DNA from 2 places in the Flavobacterium sp. RSP49 genome. Region 2 is predicted to be linked to the other one. Evidence: riboswitches for the same ligand, from Rfam matches in the RefSeq annotation. Region 2 holds a riboswitch; the other holds the start of a gene.
The links. A riboswitch is a leader RNA that binds a small molecule or an ion and turns the genes downstream of it on or off. The one in region 2 is predicted to bind cobalamin.

Region 1 (8,059 bases), on a different contig from region 2:
TTTTTCCATTAGGATACTTTTTGTGTATCGCTATTTCAGGACGGGACATTTTATAAACTAAAAAGAGGCTTTCATCACTGAAAGCCTCTTTTTTTATGGAATAATGCAATGGTATTACATTTTGATATTCAAACCTACTTTGAAATTTCGTCCTCTGGTACTAAACCCTCTTGTTTCAACAAAATCCTTATCTAAAATATTATCTGCTGCTGCATAAATATTCATTCGATTTTTGATCAACTCATACCGTACATTCATGTTGATCAGCTGGTAATCTTTCAGTATTTCAGAATTCAATACCGGATCAAAAGTGGGTGCCGGATATGTTGTATACTCAAAATAGCGATCCGAAACAAATTGATATGTGGCATTAAAAGCCAAACGAGGCGTTGCTTGCAGATCAACTGCGGCGTTCGCTTTGTGTTTTGGATTCAGCACTCGCGATTGTTTTTCTAATTCTGTAAACGCATAATTGGCATTCAAATTTATTTTAGCCGTCAAAGCATACGAAATCATGGTCTCAAACCCTTTGACTTTATTTAGACCCGCAACATTAAAATACTTGTAAGACACTAAATCAAACCCAATCGCATTTTCTTCCTCTCTTTGAAAAACCAAAGCATTCAGAACCAATTTTTTATCAATCATCGTTGTTTCAAAACCCAATTCAAATGTTTTATCTTTCTCTGAGGATAAATTCAAATCACCATAAGGAGAATACAATTGATACAAGCTAGGGGCTACAAATGCCGTACTGTAAGAAGCTAGTAGTTTCAAGGGTAAATTAGGAAATGAAAAAGAAGGATTTACATTGTAAACTAAATTATTTCCGTATTTACTGTGCATGTTGTAACGAGCTCCCAAATTCAGGTTTAACCCAAATTCAGAGCTATAAACCGCCGTCACATAGGGATCAATCATATTAAATTTGGCCAATTCATTTGCTATGGCCTCGTACGGGCTCTCATTAGACATTTCATGAAATTGAAATTGAGCACCTGTTACCAGGAATAATTCAGGTGAAATTTCATATTTATTAAACGCATCTGCATTGACGCTTCTGGATTTATAATCCAACATTGTTCCATAATTAAAAATCGATCTTGTAATTAAATTAGCACTTGAATTGATTACAAATTCTCCTTTTTTATATTTGTATTTTGGTGAAAACCCAACTCGAAATTGTTCAGAGGCACTGCTGTTTTCATCGTTATCCGCAAAAGATCCTGCATCAAAATCGCTTTTTATTTTATCGTAGTTTGCAAAGAAATCCAAATCTAATTTAGCTGTTGGCTTGAAACCAATTTTCACCACTGAGTTCACTCTGGAAAAACGATCAGCTTCAAATAAAACAGCGTCATTAGGTGATTTTGCCTCAGAAATTCCCGTGGTTTCGGTGCTGTTTAAGGAAGCATAATAATTAATTTTTTCAGCGCTTCCGTTCAAAGCAACCCCTTGGCTGTAGTCATTTATACTATAATTTTCCTGATTGGCAATCGTTTGGGTGCCCACATTAAGGTATGCATTTGCTGCAATCGCTTTTTTGGAAGCTTTTTTCAACGTAATATTAATAACTCCGGCAGCGGCACCCGATCCGTATAAAGTACTTGAAGCGCCTTTCATCACCTCAATACTTTCTATTTGTTCAACGGGCAGCAAGCGCAAATCATACGATAAGCTAATTCCAGAAGCATCGGTAACCGGAACACCATCAATAAGAATTAGCACTTGATGATTTCGTCCCCCTCGAACGTAAACCCCTAAATCCTTTCCATTCCGGCTTTGGTTTCCGTTGATTTCAATTCCGGCTACTGAACTCAAAATGGTAGCTACAGTTTGCCCTTGTCTTCTCTTTAAATCTTCGGCTGTAATTTTTACGATTACTTTTCCGGACTTTTCTTTTGGCAAAGCAAATTTAGAATCGGAAATTACGACCTCATCCAATTGATTTGTGGATGCAATGGTGTCTTTTTGTTGTGCGAAAGCACACGAAGTCATCAGTACGCAGAGCGCACTAATACGAACGATTTTCTTGTTCATTTTGAAACATTTAATAGCAGTTTTATGGTACTGCCACATGACTATAAATGGGAGAAAAGCATAGAATTACCCATACCCAAACCTTTTTTCCCGAAAGTTTGATACTCGATGTAACAGGCAGGTCTCCTGGCTCGCGTCTTGTTGTTTACCTTCCCATTCGCAAAGACGAACAGTGGTTTTGTAGATAACAACAAGCTTTATAGCTTACAGTTGCGGGTACAGCCCAGGATTTTTGATTCTTGATTTAGGATTCTTGATTTAGGATGTAAACTCTCTAATCTGAATACTGAAATCTGTAATCGCTTACCTGATTCCCTTTTAATGCTGGTATGAAAAACAAAACAGCAACCTCATTACGGCGGCAAAGATAAAATTATATTACGTTATTATCCTACACTATTCTCAATTTTATACTTCAATTTTAATCACCGCTCCAAAGTTCACTTTATTTTGAAACGCATCTCGTAGTGGCAACTTTGTAATTTTACACAAAATACTTCGAATCACTCCGGCATGGGTTACAATTACAATAGGTTTAGTGGTCTTTTTAGGAAGTCCATTATCTAAAAAATCGCTAACTCTATCATGGAGGTCTGTAAAAGACTCCCCGTTTGGCACACGAACATGAACAAAATCATTCATCCAAGGAGTAAAATCGATAACCGGAATGCTATCCCAATTTTTTAATTCCCAATCACCAAAATTCATTTCCATTAACCGGGAGTCCATTTGTATTTTTGTTGATGATAGGAAGTTTGCCAACTCCACACATCGATTTAACGGACTAGAGTACACGATACTTTCAGCAGGAATTTGTGCTTTTATGGCTTCAAATTGTTGTTCATAAGGCTCCAACAATGCCACATCAGCTTGTCCGTAGCAAATTCCTTTTTCACAAACGGTTTCGGTATGGCGTACTAAATAAACTTCCATAAAGCAATACAAGATAAGTAGAATATAATTTCACAAACTTGCTGTGTTGCACCGAGACAGTCCCCCGTATAGCCATCTATCCATTTTTGAAAATAACGAGCTAGAAAAAAGCGGGTCATAAACACCGGCACTAACACCAACAACATTTGCCAATGAAAAAAAGACAAAACAATAAGCGGTAACAACCCAAAAAAGAACGCCCCAATCACCTCACGCCAGGAATAACTTTGTGCAATGGGCTTGCTTTTACTCGAGGCATCTTCACGGGAATACTGATGCGTAAAAACAATAGAAATGGCTGCCAGACGACTCACGGAATGTGCTGCAACAAAAAGCAATAAATTCTGTAATGAAGAAGTAGTAAGTACCTCCGAAACAGCCTGAAACTTCAATAAAAACAGCAGTACCAAACCTATGGCACCATAAGCTCCAATGGCACTGTCTTTCATTATCACCAAGATTTTTTCTTTGGTCCAACCCCCACCAAAACCATCACAAACATCAGCAAAACCATCTTCATGAAAAGCACCGGTAGTAAGGATTCCAGCAATCATCGAGAGAACAATCGCTATTTCAGGGGTAAAAACACCAACCGATACATCATAGACTAAAAAACTAATAGTACCTACAATCCAACCAATTAAAGGAAAATAACGAGATGCCTTATTTAAATAATCCGGGTTATGATCGATGTTTTTAGGACAGGGAATTCGGGTGTAAAACATCAATGCGGTAAAAAATATGTGTAGTTCTTTTTTCATGTGAATGCAATCTGGATTTTATGTCGTTTTTAGTGCTCTATTTATGAATTTGGACTGAAAAAATTATTATTTTGTACTCACACCGGCACTATCAAAACTGGCCATTTCATTCAAAAAAGCAACTGCCGATTGAATAATTGGAAAAGCCACCGCACAACCCGTTCCTTCACCCAAGCGCAAGTCAAGCTGGAGCAAGGCTTTTACACCTAAATAATCCAATAATTTAGCATGCGCCTGTTCTGCAGAACAATGACAGAAAACAGCATTTTTTAGAATCAGTGGATTTTTTTTATATGCAATCAAAAAAGCCACACTGCAAATAAATCCATCTACAAGAAGCAGCATTCTGTTTTGATGTGCCGTGAGCATTCCAGAAGCCATTTGCATAATTTCAAAGCCACCAAAATGAGCTAACTTATCTTCTAATGTTGGCGAGCCTTGATAATCCTCAATAGCTTTTTTGAGTAACCGGTGTTTTTGAAGTAGTCTTTCATCGCTTACTCCAGTTCCTTTTCCGATGCAGTCTTCAATTGCAATTCCAGTAATTACACTCATCAAAACTGAAGCAGTTGATGTATTCCCAATACCCATTTCTCCAAAACCAATACAATTACTTCCCGTTTTGGCAATAGCGGTAACAATTTCATTTCCCTTGGTATAACAGTGCTGCAATTCGGTAAGACTCATTGCCGGACCCTGCAGAAACGACTGGGTTCCTTTGGCAATTTTGGCCGAAATCAAAGTACTCGTCATCGAAAAATCATAATTTACTCCTGCATCAACTATGGCTAATTTGATGAAATTTTGTTTACAAAACACATTTATTGCAGCTCCACCGTCCAGAAAATTAGCCACCATTTGTCTGGTAACATCTTGTGGATAAGCGCTAACACCGTGGGCAGCAATTCCGTGATCTGCAGCAAAAACAACAAGTGTAGGTTCTAAAATTTTTGGTTCCAATGTTTGAAAAACTTCGCCAATTTGTTTGGCTAAAACTTCCAAAACACCCAATGAACCTGTTGGCTTGGTCTTCTGATCGATTTTATACTGCAGTGCTTCAGATAAATGGATTGTATCTAGAATGACAGTCTTAAATTCCGGCACCGAAATTTTATCTTTTTGATGCACTTTCGTAATTTCTTCGACAGATGGACTTTCTGATTTTTGTTTCCAATTCAATTGCTGTAACATGGGTTGGTTGTCATAATCAGTAGCTGGTTTTCCCACACAAAAATACCCTAAAGGCTCCATATTTTCTCCCAAACCCAATAATTCCTTGAACTGACTATAATTCAAAATAGAAACCCAGCCCATGGAATACCCTTGTTCGGTTAGGGAAAGCCAAATATTTTGCGCAGCACAAACCGCACTAAATTTGATGGCTTCATTACTTCCCACGGTGCCGATGGTAAAATTATTCAAAACCGAACGATCATAACAAATCACCAATCCAAGCGGTGCTTCCTCTATTGCCTCTAATTTTAAAGCTTGATACTGCGTTTTTTGTGCTGCCGTGTCAGTTTGATTCGCTGCTTTTTTATCAAAATCCAAAAATAAATTTTTTATGGATTTTTTTATGACATCTGATTTAATGAGGTAATACTTTGTAGCATCCGTCAATCCAACAGAAGGAGCATAATGACCGGCCTGTAATGCTTTTTCAATAACAGATTCAGGGACTGGTTCCGAGGTAAAATGACGGGTATCTCGGCGCGATTTTATAATTTCATCTAAGTTTTTCATCTTGAAATACGATGTTTTTGAGTACTTTTAAAGTTTGGACAAACAGTGATTCAATAGCCACCTGCATTTTTTAGGCTTGCTGCTTCAAAACAGACAACGGCAATCTGTGTGAGCGGGAAACTTTCCCGTTTTCATTCATCATATCGAGTAATCCCTGTGGAATAAAACCGTTTTGACTAGCTCTCATCACAGCATAACAGCTGTCTTTTCCTCCGCCCCAAGAACTTACAAAATTCATCTTTTATTGTTTTATGGTAACTGGAATTCCAGAAATCATCAAAATCACCTTATCCGCATTTTTAGCTAAATATTGATTCATCCAACCTTGTAATTCGGTAAATTTTCTACCAATTTGAGTTTCAGCATGTACGCCCATGCCTATTTCATTAGTGATAATAATAACGGTTGTATTTTCCTGATTGGCCACTTGTTCAAATTCGGCTTTGGCTTGTTCCAAACATAAAGCGACATCATTTTTAGTGTCTACAAAAAAATTAGTCAACCAAAGGGTCACACAATCAATCACGGCTACTTTACCGGAAAAATCGATCTCGCTCCATTGTTTTTCTTTCTCGATATTTATCCAGCGCTCGTCACGTTCTTGTTGGTGACGATCAATTCGCTTTTGAAAATCACCATCCCATTTTCTGGCGGTTGCCACATACATGGGTCTGGCCGAAAGTTCCATTGCCAGGTCCTGAGCATACCTACTTTTTCCGGAGCGTTCTCCACCTGTTATCAAATATATCATGCTACTTCTTTTTAAATCCATAGGGACAATGGCGGCAACCATTAGTACAACAATGTCCTCTTTTTAAATGAAACCAAGCCTTAAAAACGTAATTGCCTTGTGCAATATAATAATCGATTCCTTCGATTAGCTGATCCGTTTTAGGCAAAGTTGCTGCTTTATTTCCTTTAGCCGTTTCCGGGGTTATTGTGCCCACATACTCCTCAATTTTAATCGAACAAGCCGTAGCAAAACAGCTGGGACAAAGGCAATCCACACCATCTAAAGGAGAAAAAACAGGAGGAAAATCAGCACACCAACAGCTATTACCTTGAAAATCGTCCCCGCAGTTAAAAGGTTTTGTACAACTGGAGCAGTTTTTAATCTTTAGGCTATCCATTTGTCAAAGATAGTATTTGTTGAAATTTTTACTATAAAAATTAAACAATAAATTTTATAAATGGCCTACCTTTGCCAGTATTGAAAATGGAATCATGAAAATTTATCTTTATAAAATCCTTTTTGCGGTGGCACTTTTATCATTCGTCAGTTGCAAAAAAAACGAAAACCCTGCAACACTAAAAATAAGTAACGCTAACAACGAAATTGAATATGCAAGTGGTCTGGCTATTTACAAATATCAAGGGTACTCGCTGGTAAAAGTGAGTAATCCATGGCCAAATGCTGCTACAGACTTCACTTATATCTTAAAAGAAAAAGGAGCTGTTATTCCCGATACTTTACAAAAAAACCTCATAATTCAAGTGCCGTTAGAAACGATTGTGGTTACCTCAACAACCAATATTCCTTTCCTGGAAATGATTGGTGCCGAAAACAAATTAGTTGGTTTTCCGCATACTGATTACGTATCTTCTGAGAAAACCCGCAGCCTAATTGACAACGGTTCTGTCAAAAATGTGGGGCAAAATGAAAAGCTAAACATAGAACAACTGATCGATATCGCTCCTGACCTGATTGTCACTTTTGGCATCGACAATAACAACCCAATGATTGAAAACTTACAAAAAAGCGGATTAAAAATCATGATTCAAGGCGACTGGATGGAACAATCTCCTCTTGGAAAAGCAGAATGGCTCAAACTTTATGGCGCTCTTTTTGGCAAAGAAAAAGAAGCTAAAATACTTTTTGACCAGATTACAAAAGACTACAAGGAAGCGGTACAATTAGTTGCAGACAAACAGCCTGAATCTACTGTATTGTATGGCTCAATGTATCAAGATCAATGGTTTGTTGCCAAGGGAAACAGCTGGGTGGCACAATTCATGAAAGATGCAAAAGCAACCTATCTCTGGGCAAATCTGGAAGGAACAGGAAGCCAGGCACTTTCTTTTGAACAGGTATTGTATAAAGCAAAAAATGCGACTCACTGGATTGCTTCCGGATCATTTAAAAACCTGTCAGAATTAGAAAAAAGCAATCCCCACTACAGTCAGTTTAACGCTTTTTCTACCAAAAATATTTATACTTTCGAAAGCAAATTAGGAGCAACAGGAGGAACCATTTATTATGAAACAGGACCGAGCAGACCGGATTTGATTTTAAAAGACTACATCAAAATTTTTCACCCTGAATTGCTTCCAAATTATACTTTTACTTTTGCACAAAAACTGAACTAAGTTGGCCAATAAAAACCGAAATATCCTTTTATTTTCCGCTCTTGCTTCAGGGCTTCTTTTCTTGTTTTTTCTGAACATCAGTTTGGGTTCGATACGAATTCCTTTTCGGGAGGTGTACACGAGTTTAACCGGTGGTCAGGCCAGCAGATCAACTTGGGAATACATTATTATCAACTACCGCTTACCTAAGGCAATCACAGCAGTTTTAGTCGGAA
Region 2 (8,059 bases):
TTTTAATTGTTATTGGCCCTTTGGATGGGTTAGGAAATACGCGCATCACATCACTCTCAAAGTTGTCTATCGCTAAGGCGCAATTTGGTCCTGATGCAGGTCTTGTAAAATCCTCCGATTGATCATTACCTATATTTCTATCTCCGGCAGATGCATTAACCCCAAGGCCTCTGGCAGCAAAAACTTCCCAAATTAAGCAGTAATCCTTACCGCCTGTTATTGCCTGATCTGCGGCTATAATAGCATTTCTTGCATCCACAAAAGTAGGACTGCAAGCTTGTAATTTGATTCCATCTAATACAATTCGCATAATTCTATTATTCCCGCCTGATCCTGTATATTTATTATTATCAAAACCATATTTACTGACATAAGCCCACGTTAAATCCCACAGCATTGTAGCCCAAACGGAACCTACCCCGTGTACGGAGGTTTTTGATACATTATCTGCGTCAAGAAACTGATAATTATTGGTACTGGCGTATGTCATTGGATTAATCGTTCTGTCCGTAGAATACTGAAAATCTCGTATTCCCCTGCCGTCTGTGGCTTGTGAAGAAACAAAAGTCCCTATTCCTCTTTTGGCACCACTAAAATCTCCTGGCTTAATCTGCATCATTAATGCAAACCAATCAGACCATCCTTCTCCCATTTGATCCGTATTATTCAAACAACTGGAGTTATTGCTCCCACCGGCCAGACGAGTAGAAATTCCATGACCATATTCGTGTGCAATAATCCCATTATCGAAATCACCATCTGAATTTATGAAAGAAGAAGCCTCTAATTGAATTTTTATATTCACGGTTTGAGTCTGCATCTGGGTTATAATATTCTCCCCAATGGACTGAGTAACACTTATAGCAGGTATGGTAATTGATTCATCAGCTCCTGACATAATTAAATCTCCAGTATTATTATTAACAACAATTACAGCGACAGCCCCTGCATTTTGGGCCGCTTTTACTTTTACTGCAAACGTACAATTTCCTCTTCTTAAAATGACAATTTTCCCACTCATTGCCGCAGCATTAGAAGGTGCTACACACCCTTGGGAGGTGCCGCCCGTACTATCTAAGTAGAGCACTACATCAGATTGCAGGAAATTGGGAGCCACAGGCAAATCAACACGTCCTGGGTTAAAGGAGTTTTGTCTTGCTACATAACTTCCAGCAATACTTGATGGTGAATTTACAATAATTGGCTTAATTTCTGGACCTCGGTCCCATAGAAACATCTGCATTCTTCCGCTATTCCCATCCACCGGAGTTGAAAAATTAGCATTATTTAAACTCATGGGTACCACTAATGAGCCATCTTGTGCATCAGCATTAACTTGATCCGTCTCTTTTCCGCCACGACTGTAATTATTCGCTTGAAAATTTCCATTTGCTTCATCAAAACCATATTGATACCAAACATCATGCATGACATTATTCATATAAAAAAGGTTCGTAATTGCCGCATCTATATAGGTTGATGCCTGTACATTTGTACCGCCATAGGGAAAATCAAAAAGTAGCGATGCTCCACCTGAAGGGCTATAACCTGAAGTTGAATTAGTGCTGCCAAAATCCTCTTTAGCCCATACATTATTTCCTCTGGTTATCGTAAATTCATGTCCCGCCACACCATCAACATCATGCCAGCCAAATGGAGATGCATTGCTGTTCGCTGGATTCGAAACAAGTTGAAAAGCAGAATGGCTGGGACTTTCAAAATTGAATGGTATCACTCGGTAGGAACCACTTGCTGCCTGCATTGGAGAGGCCGAAAAAATTTGTTTGTAACTGGAGTCAAATGAATTTGCCCAAGACTCATGGGAATGAGTGATTGCTTTATTATGATCAAAGCTGCAAGAAATAACAAAATCATTTTTTTCTAACAGTCCCCCATCGGTGGCGTCAATTCTCACGCTCCAAATATGGTCATGAGTGCGTGTATAAATGGTAAAATCCCACGCCAAAATTAACTTACCATTACTGGATTGATGAAAAACTAAATTAGCAGTGACTGGCTCATGAATGCCTAACCCATTGCTTATTTTAAATTTATGAGCTTCTTTATTTTCTATAACAGTGAAAATTTCATCGGCTTTCATGCCTAAGAGCGAATACGCTTTAGTCAGAGCATTTACTGCCGATAATGAAGGTTTGGTTGTATTTACTTTTTTAGAAACACCATCAACTATTCGTTTTTGAACATCAATAACTTCACTATTCTGTATTGAAAAATTAGAAACTGCCCTAAAGATTTCAATACCTTTATAACGTTGCACTACATAACAATTTTGTATTCCGGAGCTGGTCGCTCCACCATCGCTTTGTATTACCCAATCCTGAAAATCGCTTTTCGAAACATTAATTTTAGCATTCGGAGTATTTAAATAACGTTGAATAATTAAAGGATTCGATTGCGCTAAAGCAAAAAAATTAGTTAAAAAAACTAAAAAAAATATAATTTTTTTCATAAAAATCTATTAATTCATCAATCATAAAATCTGAAAACAAATCTAATTTTTTTAATCTACAATAACAAATTAATGATTAGTAGACAATTGTTAATTTTTAACCGCAGTAATTGTTTTATAAAACAATAACGCATTTCCATCTGTCAGTAAAGAAATAAAATGACAAATATGTAATAATCTTCCGTATAAATTTTCTTTTTCCAAATGATGCTTTTCAGGCAACATTTTCAGAATTAAAGAGTCGTAATTAGATGCATTTCCATCAAATTTATTATTGAAAGCCGTTATAAATTTATCCAACAAGGTTTGAATAATCTGGTAGCCTACGATTTCTTTCTCAATGACTTCCCGACTTTGGTAAATATTATCCACACTTATTTTGATAATATCGCCCATCTGCGCTTTGTATTTGCTTTTATCCATTATGGCATACGGGAATTTGCCATTCAGGATCAGCACTTCATTTTCGACAAATACTTTTACGGCATCATTGATTAAACTTCCAATTGCCAGAGCGCGCAAATAACTTATTCTATCTTCTTTGGTTTCTAAAGTCTTGTATTTTGAAGTATCAATGCTGTCTTTCACCAATTTTATTAAATATTCCAAGGCAAAATCTTCGGAAACTAATCCTAAATTGATTCCGTCTTCAAAATCAATAATGGTATAACAAATGTCATCTGCCGCTTCGACTAAATACGCCAAGGGATGTCTTTCAAAACCAATATCGCTTCCTGTTTTATTTGGAATCAATCCCATATCTAAAGCCACATCTTGAAAAAAAGCTTTATCCGTTTGAAAGAAACCATATTTTTTGTCGGCAATGTCTTTGGTTGGTTTTTTGGGTAAACTTTCTTTAGGATACTTCATAAAAGCCCCAAGAGTTGCGTAGGATATTCGAAGTCCTCCTTCGATACCAGGACGACTGGCCGTCAGCACCGAAAAACCATTCGCATTCCCTTCAAAATCAATCAAATCCTGCCATTCTTTTGCCGTAAGCTGGTCTTTGTATTGTTGTCCTTTCCCAATGGAAAAATATTCGCCAATTGCTTTCTCACCGGAATGCCCAAAAGGCGGATTCCCAATATCATGAGCCAATGATGCAGCGGCAACTATAGCCCCAAAATCATTCATGTGATAGCCATGCACTTCTTGTAAATGCGGATATTTCTCGATGATTTTCTTACCCACCAATCGCCCTAATGAACGTCCCACTACAGAAACTTCTAAACTGTGCGTCAATCTGGTATGAACAAAATCAGTTTTTGACAACGGAATAACTTGTGTTTTGTCCTGTAAACTTCTGAAAGCAGCCGAGAAGATAATACGGTCGTAATCCACCTCAAAACCCAATCGGGTGTCATCTTGTTCTATCCGTAATCTTTTGCCTTTGTCTCCTTGTCGTTTTAGTGATAAAAGTTGTTCCCAGTGCATCATTCCTTTTTAAAATTTATTTCCAAAGATAGCAGAAATAGAATTATTAACAAGTGAAATAAAGTCAGGTATGATTTAGTTTATATAAAAAATCTAAAGTGTCGGATCCTATTAGTACAATATCCTAAATACAACAAATTAATAAACCTATCGAAAAAATATTTAAAGGATTAGTGTTACTTTTGCATCTAATTTAAGTTCTTAATTTATTTCTTCATCAACCGATAAGGGTTTTACTTAACTGTAGATTAATAGGGAATCGTGTGTAAATCACGAACTGTCGCGCAACTGTAAGTAACACAAAAAGTTTTTATCTGAAATACGATCCACTGTATGCCAATGGCAAATGGGAAGGATGATAAAAATGTTACAAGTCAGGAGACCTGCCTTTTATCGAATTGACAATGCTTTCGCGATTTGAAGCAACAGTCAGGTATGGTGCGTTCTGAACACAATAAGCATGACTCTTTATGCTTTATTGTGCATTTCTCTTTTGCAACGTATTTTCCTTTCTACTTTTCATCTCTAACAAGCATTCTGAAATGCATCAAGAGCTTTTAATTGATTTATTCATCATTTAAAAAGCAACAAAATGCTAACAAATAATCTTGGCTACCCGCGAATTGGTAGCAACAGAGAATTAAAAAAAGCCTGTGAATCGTATTGGGCAGGAAAAATTTCAGTAGACGAACTTTTGGCTGTAGGTACTACTATCCGAAAAGAAAACTGGCAATTACAAGTGGAGTTCGAAATCGATTTAATCCCTTCAAATGACTTTTCGTTTTACGATCAAGTACTGGACTTATCACTTACCTTGGGTGTTATTCCTAAGCGCTATCAAGAATTAGCCAAAACAAACTCCAATATCGATTTGTATTTTGCCATGGCTAGAGGTTCGCAGAAAGAAGGACAAGATGTGGTCGCCATGGAAATGACAAAATGGTTTGACACCAACTACCATTACATCGTACCAGAATTCACAAAAGATCAAGAATTCAAATTATTCTCCGAAAAAATAATAGATGAATTCAAAGAAGCTAATGCTTTAGGAATTACAACAAAACCGGTACTTATAGGGCCTGTTACTTATTTACTTCTTGGAAAAGAAAAAGAAGAAGGTTTTCATAGAATAGAACTTATCGATAAATTGCTACCGGTATATTTTGAAATCCTTCAAAAACTGGAAAATGAAAATGTGGAATGGATCCAATTTGACGAACCATTTTTGGCTTTGAATCTAACTGACAAAGAAAGAAATGCTATAACTTATGTTTACTCCGAAATAAACAAACGTTTCCCTAAAATCAAATTAATTCTGGCAAACTATTTCGATTGCTTTGGCGAAAATCTTGAAACCGTTCTTGCGCTACCTGTTCATACTTTACATTTGGATTTAGTCCGTTGTCACTCGCAATTGGATGACATCTTGGAATCGGGACAATTGTCTAATACTGTCAGTCTTTCACTTGGTGTTATAGATGGTAGAAATATTTGGAAAAATGATTTCAAAAAATCGTTAGCCCTTATTCAGAAAGCAAGTGACGCACTTGGCGAAAACAGAATCTTAATTGCACCATCGTGCTCCCTGATTCACTCGCCATGTGATTTAGAATTAGAAACGAACAATGCAACACTAACTCCTGAGGTCAAGCAATGGCTGGCTTTTGCCAAACAAAAAACAGAAGAGATCGTTTTACTAAAATATTTTGCTTTGAATGCAATAGACATCAATAATTCTATCCGTTTTGAAGAAAATACTATTGCCAACGAAAACAGAAAAACATCAAAATTAATCCATAATAAGGCGGTGAAAAATCGGGTTGCCAGCATTGCAATTGGTGATGATCAAAGAGAAAATCCGTTTCAAATTAGAAGAAAAAAACAAATAGACGTGTTGAATCTTCCGTTATTCCCAACTACTACTATTGGTTCTTTTCCACAAACTACCGAAGTCCGCAGCTGGAGAGCAAAGTTCAAAAAAGGCGAATTAAGCCCACAACAATATGATGATTTACTCCAAAAAGAAACCGAAGAAACGATTCGCTTTCAAGAAGAAACTGGCATTGACGTATTGGTTCACGGAGAATTTGAACGCAATGACATGGTGGAATATTTTGGAGAGCAATTAGACGGATTTACGTTTACCAAAAACGGCTGGGTACAAAGTTACGGCAGCCGTTGTGTGAAACCTCCAGTTATTTATGGCGATGTCTCACGTCCAAACCCAATGACTGTGAAATGGTCAGCCTTTGCACAATCGCTTACGCCAAAATGGGTAAAAGGAATGCTAACCGGTCCCGTGACTATTTTGCAGTGGTCCTTTGTCCGTAACGATCAGTCGCGCGCGGAAACCTGTACCCAAATTGCATTGGCGATTAGAGATGAAGTAGTCGATTTAGAAAAGGCAGGAATAAAGATTATTCAAATTGACGAACCGGCCATTCGAGAAGGATTGCCCTTACGTAAAGAAGAATGGGCAACCTATTTGGATTGGGCTGTAAAAGCGTTTAGAATTGCCGCAAGTGGCGTACAAGATGATACCCAAATTCATACCCACATGTGTTACAGCGAATTCAATGACATCATACAGAATATTGCCGATATGGATGCCGATGTTATCACTATAGAATGCTCGCGTTCGCAAATGGAATTACTGGATGCTTTCGCCGATTTCAATTATCCAAACGAAATAGGACCTGGCGTGTATGACATTCACTCGCCTCGTGTTCCTGCCAGTTCCGAAATGGTGAAGCTATTAGAAAAAGCTTCAGCAGTGATTCCTGTTGACCAACTTTGGGTCAATCCAGATTGTGGTTTAAAAACCCGTCATTGGGACGAAACTAAAAAGGCTTTAATCGAAATGGTAGCCGCAGCTCAAAAGATGAGAATTGCTGTAGCAAACATTACAATTGTTTAACAACCTGAATTCAGGTTAGCACTAAAATAAAAACCTAGTAGATCCGCAATTTACTAGGTTTTGTTTTAAAAAAGAATCTGCTTCTATTTAAACAAATTATCTAAAAGCGAAAACATAAGTTGATTATTTTCTTTTATAAATGTAGTATTACTTACGATCTCATCATAGGTTTGAACATAAGTGTCTTTTACTAATTCTGATCTTTCATGAAAAGCCATTTTTTTCATAGCGGCATCCGTAACTTCCAAATGGAATTGAAGTCCCACTACTCGATCATTATATAAAAAAGCTTGATTCGCGCAGGCTTCTGATTCCATTAAGCGAATAGCATTTTCAGGAATTGAGAATGTCTCTCCGTGCCAATGAAAAACAGAAAATGATTTTGGATAACCATTAAGTATTGCAACATTTGAATCTAAAATTGAAACCGGAAACCAGCCAATTTCTTTTTGCTCATTGTCCGTAATATTTCCTCCCAACACATTTGAAATTAATTGCGCTCCCAAACAGATTCCAATTATTTTTTTTCGCCGGTCAATTGCGGATTTGATGAATACTTTTTCGTCTTTTAGCCAAAGGAATTTGGCTTCGTCATGAATACTCATGGGTCCGCCCAAGATAATCAAGGCGTCTATCGTATCAAGATTTGGAAATTTCGGATTATGGTATAATGTGGAATATGAAAGGGAATGCCCGTGCTCTTGAATCCAATTCTCTATACAACCCAGACCTTCAAAAGGAACGTGCTGTAAGCAATGGATATTTAATTTTTTACTCATACTGTCTCGTCCAGATTCTACAAAATTAATGAATCATTACTTTCAGAACTAGAATTATACTCCAATTTGATCCGATGGAACAAACATTTTAATTTTCGCGGCAAACTCGTGTTTTTTTACCACATAAGTTGCTGATAAAGTATCGTGCAAACCCCTTTCTGTCTTACCAAGAAATGAAAAAGGGTCCATAGGATTTAGACGGGATACTGCTCGTATCATAAAGTTTTTGGTATTGGGTTTAGATCCATCAACTCGTACTACAATCGTTTTGGTAAAATACTTAGCAAAGGTTCTGGAGAAGTACATCTCCGTAAATACATAGTAAAAAAACAAAATAATAAGTCCAAAGAACAAATTTTCAATCAAACTTAATGATGAAACCCAATTCGATGCCCCATGACTGTTTGTTGTATCTCCAATTATATTAATGGTAGCGACAATACTTATTGCTATAATATA

Region 1: linked by a shared signal. The riboswitch ahead of EKM02_RS12340 (TonB-dependent receptor plug domain-containing protein) and the one ahead of metE (5-methyltetrahydropteroyltriglutamate--homocysteine S-methyltransferase) in region 2 are both predicted to bind cobalamin.

The regions. Positions count from the first base shown of each region.
Region 1 covers NZ_RYDN01000030.1:29,749-37,807, reverse strand. The annotation lists gene EKM02_RS12340 (TonB-dependent receptor plug domain-containing protein) at 115-2,040, opposite strand; cobalamin riboswitch at 2,139-2,408, opposite strand; gene cobC (alpha-ribazole phosphatase) at 2,449-2,973, opposite strand; gene EKM02_RS12330 (adenosylcobinamide-GDP ribazoletransferase) at 2,958-3,734, opposite strand; gene cobT (nicotinate-nucleotide--dimethylbenzimidazole phosphoribosyltransferase) at 3,801-5,477, opposite strand; gene EKM02_RS14830 (hypothetical protein) at 5,548-5,715, opposite strand; gene EKM02_RS12320 (bifunctional adenosylcobinamide kinase/adenosylcobinamide-phosphate guanylyltransferase) at 5,719-6,228, opposite strand; gene EKM02_RS12315 (DUF5522 domain-containing protein) at 6,230-6,607, opposite strand; gene EKM02_RS12310 (ABC transporter substrate-binding protein) at 6,702-7,844, shown strand; gene EKM02_RS12305 (FecCD family ABC transporter permease) at 7,846-8,059, shown strand, end outside.
Region 2 covers NZ_RYDN01000023.1:3,047-11,105, reverse strand. The annotation lists gene EKM02_RS11060 (T9SS-dependent M36 family metallopeptidase) at 1-2,470, opposite strand, end outside; gene dgt (dGTP triphosphohydrolase) at 2,561-3,904, opposite strand; cobalamin riboswitch at 4,116-4,310, shown strand; gene metE (5-methyltetrahydropteroyltriglutamate--homocysteine S-methyltransferase) at 4,497-6,821, shown strand; gene EKM02_RS11045 (type 1 glutamine amidotransferase) at 6,905-7,600, opposite strand; gene EKM02_RS11040 (RDD family protein) at 7,655-8,059, opposite strand, start outside.